Regions from separate parts of the Streptomyces huasconensis genome, predicted to be linked through region 1. Evidence: riboswitches for the same ligand, from Rfam matches in the RefSeq annotation. Region 1 holds a riboswitch; the other holds the start of a gene.
The links. A riboswitch is a leader RNA that binds a small molecule or an ion and turns the genes downstream of it on or off. The one in region 1 is predicted to bind cyclic di-AMP.

Region 1 (4,854 bases):
TTGCATGTCCCTCACGCGGTCGTCCCGCCGCGCATGGCGCAACCGGTGCGCGGCCGTCACCCGGCCCGCGTGGCCGGCGGTGAGCGTCCTGGCCCGTTCCGCGTCCCCGCGGGCCACCGCGTCGACGATCGCCGCGTGTTCGGACCAGGAGACGGCGGGCGCGGCCGGGGGCTCCACGACGTACATCCAGGCGAGCTTGTGCCGCAGCTGGGTGAGCAGCGTGATGAGGCCGGGGCTGCCGGAGGCCTGGGCGAGCGTCTCGTGGAACCAGCCGCCCAGCGAGCGCAGATCCTCCCCCTGCCCCCTCCGCACGCGCTCCTGGCCCAGCCGCACGAGCCCGCGCAGGACCTTGAGGTGCGCCTCGGTGCGGCGGTGCGCGGCGCGGGCCGCGGCGAGCGGTTCGAGCACCGTGCGCAGCTCCAGGAGATCGGCGGCCTCCTGCTCCGTGGGCTCGGCGACACAGGCGCCCGCGTGCCTGCGCGTGACGACGAAACCCTCGGCCTCCAGGGTGCGCAGGGCTTCGCGCACGGGGACGCGGGAGACGCCGTAGCGACGTGCGAGAAGCTCCTCGGTGAGCCGGCCGCCCCTTTCGTAGACCCCGGCGACAATGTCGTCCCGGATGGCCGTGCATACCGACTGCGCGGGAATGCGCATGACCGGACCTCCGCTTTGATCCCCGCGAAACGCGGTCGACCGACACTCGTGCGTGACTGTCTCGCGACTCTATTGCAGGACTTCGGAATTTCCGATGGGGGGCCGGAATTCATGGATATCTTTTGGCCAAGCGCGGGCGGGCCTGGAAACGGCGCCGGAAACGGCGAAGGCCCCGGCTCGCAAGAGCCGGGGCCTTCGGTGAGGCGCTGAGCGCGTCGGAGAGGTCAGACGTTGACGCCGTGCGAGCGAAGGTACGCCACGGGGTCGATGTCCGAGCCGTACTCCGCGCCGGTGCGGGCCTCGAAGTGGAGGTGCGGGCCACTGGAGTTGCCGGTGGAGCCCGAGAGGCCTATCTGCTGGCCCGGGGTGACCGTCTGGCCGACCGTGACGCCGAGGGACGACATGTGGCCGTACTGGGTGTACGTGCCGTCGTTCATCTTGATGACCACGTTGTTGCCGTAGGCACCGCCCCAGCCCGCCTCGACGACGGTACCGGCGCCCACCGCGTGCACCGGGGTGCCGGACGCGGCGTGGAAGTCGACGCCGGTGTGGCTGCCGGAGGACCACATCGCGCCGCCGGTCTGGTAGCCCGTGGAGACGTACGAGCCGGAGATCGGGGAGACGTAGGTGTTCAGGCGCTTGCGCTCGGCCGCGCGGGCGGCGCGCTCCTTGGCCTCGCGCTCCTGCTTGGCCTTCGCCTTGCGCTCGGCCTCGGCCTTGCGCTTCTCCTCGGCGGCCTTCTTCTTGGCGGCCTCTTCGGCCTTCTTGGCGGCAGCCGCGTCGTCGGCGGCCTGCCGCTGGGCGGCGGCCTGCGCGTCGATGCTGTCGGCGAGCGAGTCGCCGACGGAGATCGCCTGGGTGAGCCCGGTGTGTTCGAGAGCGGCGTCGTCGGCGGCGGCGAGCGCCGGAGCGGCCAGGCCTCCGATGACACCGGTGGTGGTGATCGCGGCCACTCCCGCGACGTTCGCGGTCGTGCGGGTGAGGCGGCTGGGACGACGGTGCTTCCCGGTGGCACGGGTGAACGCCATGAAGCGGCTGATCCTTTCCTTCCTTCTCGCCTACCGGGTTAGCTGACGGGTTCGGAGCAGGAAGGTCTCCTACGAGTCCCTCGCCTGACGGCAAGGTGCCCGATTCACCCCAAGGGACGTGTGGGTCCCCGGCTCCCCTGGCTCGCGCCGTACGGGGACTCGGCGATGGCTGTCCGGTGCCGCGGATGCGACGTGATGCGTGACGAACAGTCGGACTGACGCTAAACGGACCGTCTTTCAATCGACAAACAGAAGGCCGTTTTTGTAGCGCACGCCACACGCCAGACATGCAACCACCATATGAATTCGGACATATGGGGAGTAGGCGACCCCGGTCACCGAAACGGTCACCGGGGTCGCGCTACCACCGAACTGGCGTCCTGACGGGGCCTCAGCCCGCGACCACCGTCACCTCGCCGATGCCGAGCGCCCTGACGGGCTCCTCGATCTGCGCGGCGTCCCCGACGAGGACCGTCACCAGGTGGTCCTCCGGGAAGGCGCTCACGACGGCCGCGGTGGCCTCCACGGTGCCGGTCGCGGCCAACTGCCGGTACAGGCGCGCCTGGAAGTCGTCCGGGAGGTTCTGCTCGACCTGGTCGGCGAGGGTGGCGGCCACGGAGGCGGCCATCTCGTACTTGAGCGGGGCCACGCCCACCAGGTTCTGCACCGCCACGTCGCGCTCCGCGTCGGTCAGGCCCTCCGCGGCGAGGGTGCGCAGGACCGTCCAGAGGTCCTCCAGCGCGGGCCCCGTCGAGGCGGTGTCGACGGAGCCGCTGATGGCGAGCATCGCGGCGCCCGTGCCGTCCGGGGCGGACCGCAGGACCTGGCTGAACGCCCGTACGCCGTAGGTGTAGCCCTTCTCCTCGCGCAGGACGCGGTCCAGGCGGGAGGTGAGGGTGCCGCCCAGGCAGTACGTGCCGAGGATCTGGGCGGGCCAGACCCGGTCGTGCCGGTCCGGGCCGATGCGGCCGATCAGAAGCTGCGTCTGCACGGCTCCGGGGCGGTCCACGATGACGACGCGGCCCGTGTCGTCGGCGGTGATCGCGGGCATCGGGCGGGGCTCGGCCGTGTCGCCCGTCCAGGTGCCGACGGTGTCCGCGAGAACGGCGTCCAGGTCGGTGCCGGCGAGGTCGCCGACGATCACCAGCGTGGACGTGGCCGGCCGGACGTGCGTCTCGTAGAAGGCGCGGACCGCGGCCGAGTCGATGGCCTTGACCGTCTCCTCGGTGCCCTGGCGGGGCCTCGACATGCGCGAACTCGCCGGGAAGAGCTGCCTGGAGAGCTCCTTGGCGGCGCGCCGCGCCGGGTTGGCCGCCTCGTGCGGGATCTCGTCCAGGCGGTTGCGTACGAGGCGTTCGATCTCGCTGTCGGCGAAGGCGGGGGCCCGCAGGGCGTCGGCGAGCAGGCCGAGCGCCTTGGGCAGGCGGGAGACCGGGACTTCGAGGGAGACGCGGACGCCGGGGTGGTCGGCGTGCGCGTCCATGGTGGCACCGCACCGGTCGAGCTCGGCGGCGAACTCCTCCGCCGAGTGCTTGTCGGTGCCTTCGTTGAAGGCCCTCGCCATGATCGTGGCGACGCCGTCGAGGCCCTGCGGCTCGGCGTCCAGGGGCGCCTCCAGGTGGACCTCCACGGCGACGACCTGCTGGCCGGGGCGGTCGCAGCGCAGCACCGTGAGGCCGTTGGGCAGCGTGCCGCGCTCGGGGGCGGGGAAGGCCCACGGCTTGGCCGTGCCGGCCTGGGGCTGGGGGTGGAACTGCATCGTCGCGGCCTCGGTCACTTCGCCGCCTCCTCTTCCTCTGCGGTCTCGGCGGCGGCCTCGGTGCCCTCGGCGGCCTCGTCGTCGGCGGCCAGGGGTTCGTAGACGAGCACCGCTCGGTTGTCCGGGCGCAGGCGGGCCTTGGCGACCTCCTGCACCTCCTCGGCGGTGACGTCCAGCACGCGCTGCACGGCGGTGAGGGCGAGCTGCGGGTCGCCGAACAGGACCGCGTACCGGCACAGTTCGTCCGCGCGGCCCGCGACGGTGCCGAGCCGGTCGAGCCACTCGCGCTCCAGCTGGGCCTGGGCGCGCTCCATCTCCTCCGGAGTGGGGCCCTCCGCGGCGAAGCGGGCCAGCTCCTCGTCGACGGCGGCCTCGATGACCGGCACCTCGACGTCACCGGAGGTCTTCACGTCCAGCCAGCCGAGCGAGGGCGCGCCGGCGAGGCGCAGCAGGCCGAAGCCCGCGGCGACGGCCGTACGGTCGCGGCGCACGAGGCGGTTGTAGAGCCGGGAGGACTCGCCGCTGCCGAGGACGGTGAGGGCGAGGTCGGCGGCGTCGCACGCGCGCGTGCCGTCCTCCGGGAGGCGGTACGCGGCCATGAGGGCGCGGGCCGGCACGTCCTCCTCGACGACCTCGCGCAGTTCCTTGCCGATGCGCTCCGGGAGGGAGCCGTTCCGCGGCGGCTGCTTGCCGTCGTGCGAGGGAATCGACCCGAAGTACTTCTCCACCCAGGCGAGCGTCTGCTCCGGGTCGATGTCGCCGACGACCGACAGGACGGCATTGTTGGGCGCGTAATACGTACGGAAGAAGGCGCGCGCGTCTTCCAGGGTGGCCGCGTCCAGGTCGGCCATGGAGCCGATCGGCGTGTGGTGGTAGGGGTGGCCCTCCGGGTAGGAGAGGGCGGTCAGCTTCTCGAAGGCGGTGCCGTACGGGACGTTGTCGTAGCGCTGGCGGCGTTCGTTCTTGACGACGTCGCGCTGGTTCTCCATGGACTCCTCGTCGAGCGCGGAGAGCAGCGAGCCCATGCGGTCGGCCTCCAGCCACAGGGCCAGCTCCAACTGGTGCGCGGGCATCGTCTCGAAGTAGTTGGTGCGCTCGAAGCTGGTCGTGCCGTTGAGGGAGCCGCCCGCCCCCTGGACCAGCTCGAAGTGGCCGTTGCCGTGCACCTGCTTCGAGCCCTGGAACATCAGGTGCTCGAAAAGGTGAGCAAGGCCGGTACGCCCCTTGACCTCGTGGCGGGAGCCGACGTCATACCAGAGGCAGACCGCGGCGACCGGGGTCAGGTGGTCCTCGGAGAGCACCACGCGCAGGCCGTTGGCCAGCCGGTGCTCGGTCGCTGTCAGGCCGCCGGAGCCGGCCTCGGCCGTGGCCGTGTGACCCATGGGCATGTACGTCCCTTCGATCGCTGGATCA
Region 2 (4,854 bases), 5.7 Mb from region 1:
CATCCGTCACTCTGCCGAGCGATCCCGCCTCGGTCTCGGCCGCGCGCGCGTACGTGGCGCACGTCCTCACGGAATGGGGCCTGCCGGGCGAGGCCGAGGTGGCGGACTCGATCAGACTCATCGTCTCCGAACTCGCCACCAACGCCGTGCAGCACACCAAAGGGCAGTCGCCCACCTTCACGGTGGACGTCCGGCTCGACCGGGACGAGCGGCTGCGGATCGGCGTCACCGACAGCCACCCACGCCATCCGCGGCGGCTGCCGGCCGCCGTCCAGCAGGACAACGGCCGCGGCATGGTCATCATCCGCTGGCTGGCCGTCGAATGCGGCGGCAAGCTCTCCGTCAGCCCCACGGCGGAGGGCGGCAAGACCGTGTGGATCTCCCTGCCCTGGACGGTGCCCGTCCAGCAGGGGCACCGCTGACGTCGCGCCCCTGGCCCTCCCGGCCGGCTCAGCCCGCGGCCGCCGAGCGCCCGAACGCCCCGCGCAGCAGCGCCCGGAAGGAATCCGCCGCGGGGTTCGACTCGTCGGTGCGGTACGCGACCGAGATCGTCCGCCGCAGGTCGCCGGGGTCGAGGAGCCGCATGCCGACCGGTGTCGAGGCGGTGCGCGCCACCATCTCCGGTACCACGGCCACGCCGAGCCCCGCGCTGACCAGGGCGCAGACCAAGGCGTAGCCGGGCGTGTCGACCACGACGGCGGGCGCCGCCCCGGCCTCGGCGAGGGCGCGCTCCACGGCCTGCCGGGGCGGGTGATCGGGCGCCATGCTGATCACCGGCTGACCGGTCAGCCCGGTGAGCGGCAGCCGTGACGTGCCGCTGGTGAGGGCGTGCCCCGGCTGGGTCACCAGGACCAGTTCCTCCACCAGGACGGGCTCGGCCGACACCGCGGCGGGCAGCGGCACCGGGTCGGCGGGCTCGTACGTATGGGTGAGGGCGAGGTCGACCGCGCCCTCCGCCACGGCCGCGACACCGGACGGTGGTTCGCGGTCCGTCACGGTCAGACCCACCTCCGGATGGGCCCTGCGGAACGCCGACAGGACGGGCGGCAGCAGGTGGATGCCCGCCGTCTGGAAGGTGCCGAGGCGCAGCCTCCCGCCCGAGAGCCCGGCGAGCCGCGCCAGTTCGTGCCGGGCCCGCTCCATCTCGTCGAGCACCCGGCGGGCGTGCCCCGCCAGCAGCTCGCCCGCGCCCGTCAGCCGGGCCCCGCGGTGATGGCGCACCAGAAGCGCGGCGCCCGCCTCCCGCTCCAGCTTGGCCAGCTGCTGGGAGAGCGCGGGGACGGTGTAGCCGAGGCGCTCGGCGGCGCGGGTGATCGAACCGGCCTCGGAGACGGCGATCAGGGCGGCGAGCCGCGTGGGGTCGTACATACGGATCTCCCGTCGGCGGCGCGCGCTTCGGCAGGGCCGGGCGTAGGGCCGGGCACAGGACCGGGCGCGTAGGGTCGGGCTAAACGGATGCTTAAGGCAGACCCAGGATATTCCACATACCTGCTGAAGGCTCGCGCCCGGCAGGCTGGGCGGCATGGACGCACAACTGGTCGCCTTCACGGGCGTCGCCGCGGGCATCGTCGCCCTGCCGGGCGCCGACTTCACCGTCGTCGTACGCAACGCCCTCTCCTCACGCAGGGCGGGAGTCGCCTGCGCGGTCGGTGTCGTCGCGGGGCTGCTGGTGCACACAGCGCTGGCGGTCGCGGGCGTCGCGGCGGTCCTCACGGCCGTGCCCGCGCTGTTCGGGGCGCTGCAGATCGTCGGCGGCGCCTATGTGCTGTATCTCGCCTGGCGCGCAGTGCGCTCCGCGACGCGGCCGCGGCCGTCCACGGGCCACGAGCCGATGGAGCGGGGCGGCGGTCTGCGGGAGGGCTTCCTCACCAACGCGCTGAACCCGAAGGCGTCCCTCACGTTCCTCAGTGTGCTGCCGCAGTTCGTGCCGGACGGCAGCCCGGCGATGCCGAGGACGCTGCTGCTCGCGGGCGTCGTCGTGGCGCTCGCCCTGCTGTGGTTCCCGGTCGTGGCCCTCACGGTGGACCGGCTCGGCAGGTGGCTGCGCAGGCCGCGCGCCGCACGGGCCGTCGAAGCCGTCACCGGCGCCGCGCTCGGCGCGCTGGGCCTGGCGCTGCTCCTCGCACCCCTGCGGACGTGAGGGTGCCCCCTCACGCGGAGGGGGCGGCCTCTCGTCGCGCGGCCCCGCCCGCCGTGCCGGACGCACTGCGGACGGTGCCGGGCGTGTGCCCGGCCGGGCGCGGTATGCGGGTCCACGGACCCCCGCGGCCGGCCGGGCGCGGCAGGCGGGCTAGCGGACCCGGCCGTACCAGACGCTCTTGCTCCAGATCTTGTCCTTGCGTACCACGGTCCCCCTCTTCGGTGCGTGCCAGATGCGGCCGTCACCCGCGTAGATCCCGACGTGGTAGACGTTGCGGCCCGAGTGGAAGAACACCAGGTCACCGCGGGCCCGCTGGGACTTGGCGATGTGCCGCGTCTTGTTGTACTGCGCGGCGGCCGTGCGCGGCAGCTTCTTGCCCGTGCGCTTGTACGAGTACAGCGTCAGGCCCGAGCAGTCGAAGCGGTGGGGTCCCACCGCTCCATAGCTGTACGGGGAGCCCTTCTTGGACGCCGCGATCTTGAGCGCTTTCGTTCCGTGGGTGGCTGCCTCGGCTTCCGACGTGAGCCCGGGGGCCATGACGGTGCCGCCCACAACGGCGAGGGTGAGGGCCGAGACGGCCCCGGTCCTGCCGAGCAGCGACGGAACGTGATTCAGCGCGGTCATGCGTAACCCTTCGTCAGCCGCCTGTGAAGGATGACCTGTCGGGTTCGGGCAGGCGAAGATGCCCGGCCGCGTCATGCTCTGCGGCTTCACCCCAAGGGCGTCGTCCGGACTCTCCGGACGGGCCCGCCTTGATTGGGTCCTCCACTCCTGCCGATGCACCGATGTCGACCGGTCATCCGGGCGGCGGCAGGACTCGGCGTCCGCCCGGATCGCCCCGCCGCTGTGGCGGAGGCATGTCGTCGGAAGGGATCTTGACCCGAAAACAGCTCGAAAACCGAGTCGAAACGACGTTTTGTGAGGCTACTCACGACTGACCTGTTCGGGTGGACGCTGCCGAATTCGACCTTCCGCGGCCGTGTCTGACGACGGTTCGACCAGCACTGGAACGATCCATTCCGCTCTCGTCGTAGGTGTTTCGCGCAACTCCCGGCCGCGTGATAAGGGAGTCCCAAATACGCCAACTGAGGTAGCCCATCTGGTCCGTTTCGAAACGGAACCGGACGTTCTACCGAACGGAACGCGTCGTTCAGCGGGTGGCCGCCTCCCGCGGGCGGGAGGCCGTCGGCGGGCGGTTCACCGGCCCGCCGACGGCGGCACGCCCACCCGCCCGGCCCGCCGCTCGCCGTCCAGGACGCGCAGCGCCCGGGCGAGCGTGGCGGCGTGGACCTCGTTCTCGCCGCGCTGATGCATGAGGGTCAGCGCGTCCCGCAGGGCCGTCGCCCGGCCGACCAGGGCCTGTGCGGCGCGCAGACCGCCGTAGGTGTGCTCGGTGCGGGCGGGGTTGATCCGGCCGAGCAGGTCGACGACTTCCAGGTAACGGTCGATCAGCTCGGCCTCCGCGCGGGTCAGAGCGGGCAGCGGGGGCAGCTCGGGTGGCAGCATCCGCGGGTCACCTCGTCCCGTGCGTGCCGGACGAGGTCTTGCGGCTCGCGACGATCCGGTCCACGAGCCCGTACTCCACGGCGGCCCGGGCGTCGAGGATCTTGTCCCGCTCGATGTCGGCGGTGATCCGCTCACGGCTCTGTCCCGTGTGCCGCGCGAGCAGTTCTTCGAGGAGTTCCCGGGTCCGCGCGATCTCGTCGGCCTGGATCGCCAGATCGCTGGCCTGCCCCTGGATCGGCTCGGAGAAGGAGGGTTGGTGGATCAGGACCCGGGCCCCGGGCAGTGCGTACCGCTTGCCGGGGGTGCCGGCCGCCAGCAGGACGGCGGCGGCCGAGGCGGCCTGGCCGAGACAGATCGTCTCCACGTCGCAGCTGACGAACCGGATCGTGTCGTAGAGGGCGGTCATCGCGCTGAACGAGCCACCGGGGGAGTTGATGTACAGCGAGATGTCACGGTCCGGCGCGAGGTACTCCAGATGCATGAACTGCGCCATCACGTCGTTCGCCGACGTGTCGTCAACAGGCGTGCCGAGAAAGACGATCCGCTCTTCGAGCAGCCGGGAGTACGGGTCCATGGTCCGCGTCCCCGAGCTGGTGCGCTCGGTGAACTCGGGCAGGACATGACGGGCGGACGGACGGTACATGGCACGCCTCTCTTGTACGGGTCGACGGACGAGACCAGCTCCGTCAAAAATGTACAGGACGTACGTTCGGTGCGTGAGGGGATGCCCAGGTCCACCTGCGAGGCGAGTGCGATCAGGCGGGCAGCCGCATGTCGACGACGAAGCTGATCTCGACGACCTGGCCGGGGAAGGTCAGGTCGGTGACGCCGACGACCGTGCTGGCGGGACGGTGGCCGCCGAAATAGGCCAGGTTGCCTTCGGCTGCCGCCGTGGCGTACTGCCGAAGGTCCACCACATACAGGTTCTGGGAGACGACCTGGCGCCGGGTGGCGCCGTAATGGCCCAGGATCTTGTCCAGGTTGGTGTACGTCGCCTGGAGCTGGGCGGTGAAGTCGTCCGCATAGCGGAAGGCGCCCGCCTCGTCGAGTGAGAGCTGTCCGGAGACGTGGATCAGCTCGCCGGACCTGATCGCCTGCGCGTAGCCGAAGTCGCTCTCGGCCGGAATGCCGTGCTCGAAGACGTCGATGGCTGTCATGGTGTCCGCCCCTCCCTGAGGTGCTCTCTTGTGGTTACCCGGGAACTGTAG

Region 2: another riboswitch for cyclic di-AMP. It lies ahead of J2N69_RS01975 (C40 family peptidase); the one in region 1 lies ahead of J2N69_RS27900 (M23 family metallopeptidase).

The regions. Positions count from the first base shown of each region.
Region 1 covers NZ_CP086119.1:6,135,198-6,140,051, reverse strand. Annotated here, with positions in the region: gene J2N69_RS27905 (GntR family transcriptional regulator) at 1-654, opposite strand, end outside; gene J2N69_RS27900 (M23 family metallopeptidase) at 879-1,682, opposite strand; cyclic di-AMP (ydaO/yuaA leader) riboswitch at 1,696-1,857, opposite strand; gene J2N69_RS27895 (M16 family metallopeptidase) at 2,074-3,459, opposite strand; gene J2N69_RS27890 (M16 family metallopeptidase) at 3,456-4,829, opposite strand.
Region 2 covers NZ_CP086119.1:445,831-450,684, reverse strand. Annotated here, with positions in the region: gene J2N69_RS01990 (ATP-binding protein) at 1-422, shown strand, start outside; gene J2N69_RS01985 (LysR family transcriptional regulator) at 451-1,368, opposite strand; gene J2N69_RS01980 (LysE family translocator) at 1,523-2,140, shown strand; gene J2N69_RS01975 (C40 family peptidase) at 2,291-2,764, opposite strand; cyclic di-AMP (ydaO/yuaA leader) riboswitch at 2,768-2,935, opposite strand; gene J2N69_RS01970 (hypothetical protein) at 3,338-3,646, opposite strand; gene J2N69_RS01965 (ATP-dependent Clp protease proteolytic subunit) at 3,654-4,289, opposite strand; gene J2N69_RS01960 (RidA family protein) at 4,402-4,803, opposite strand.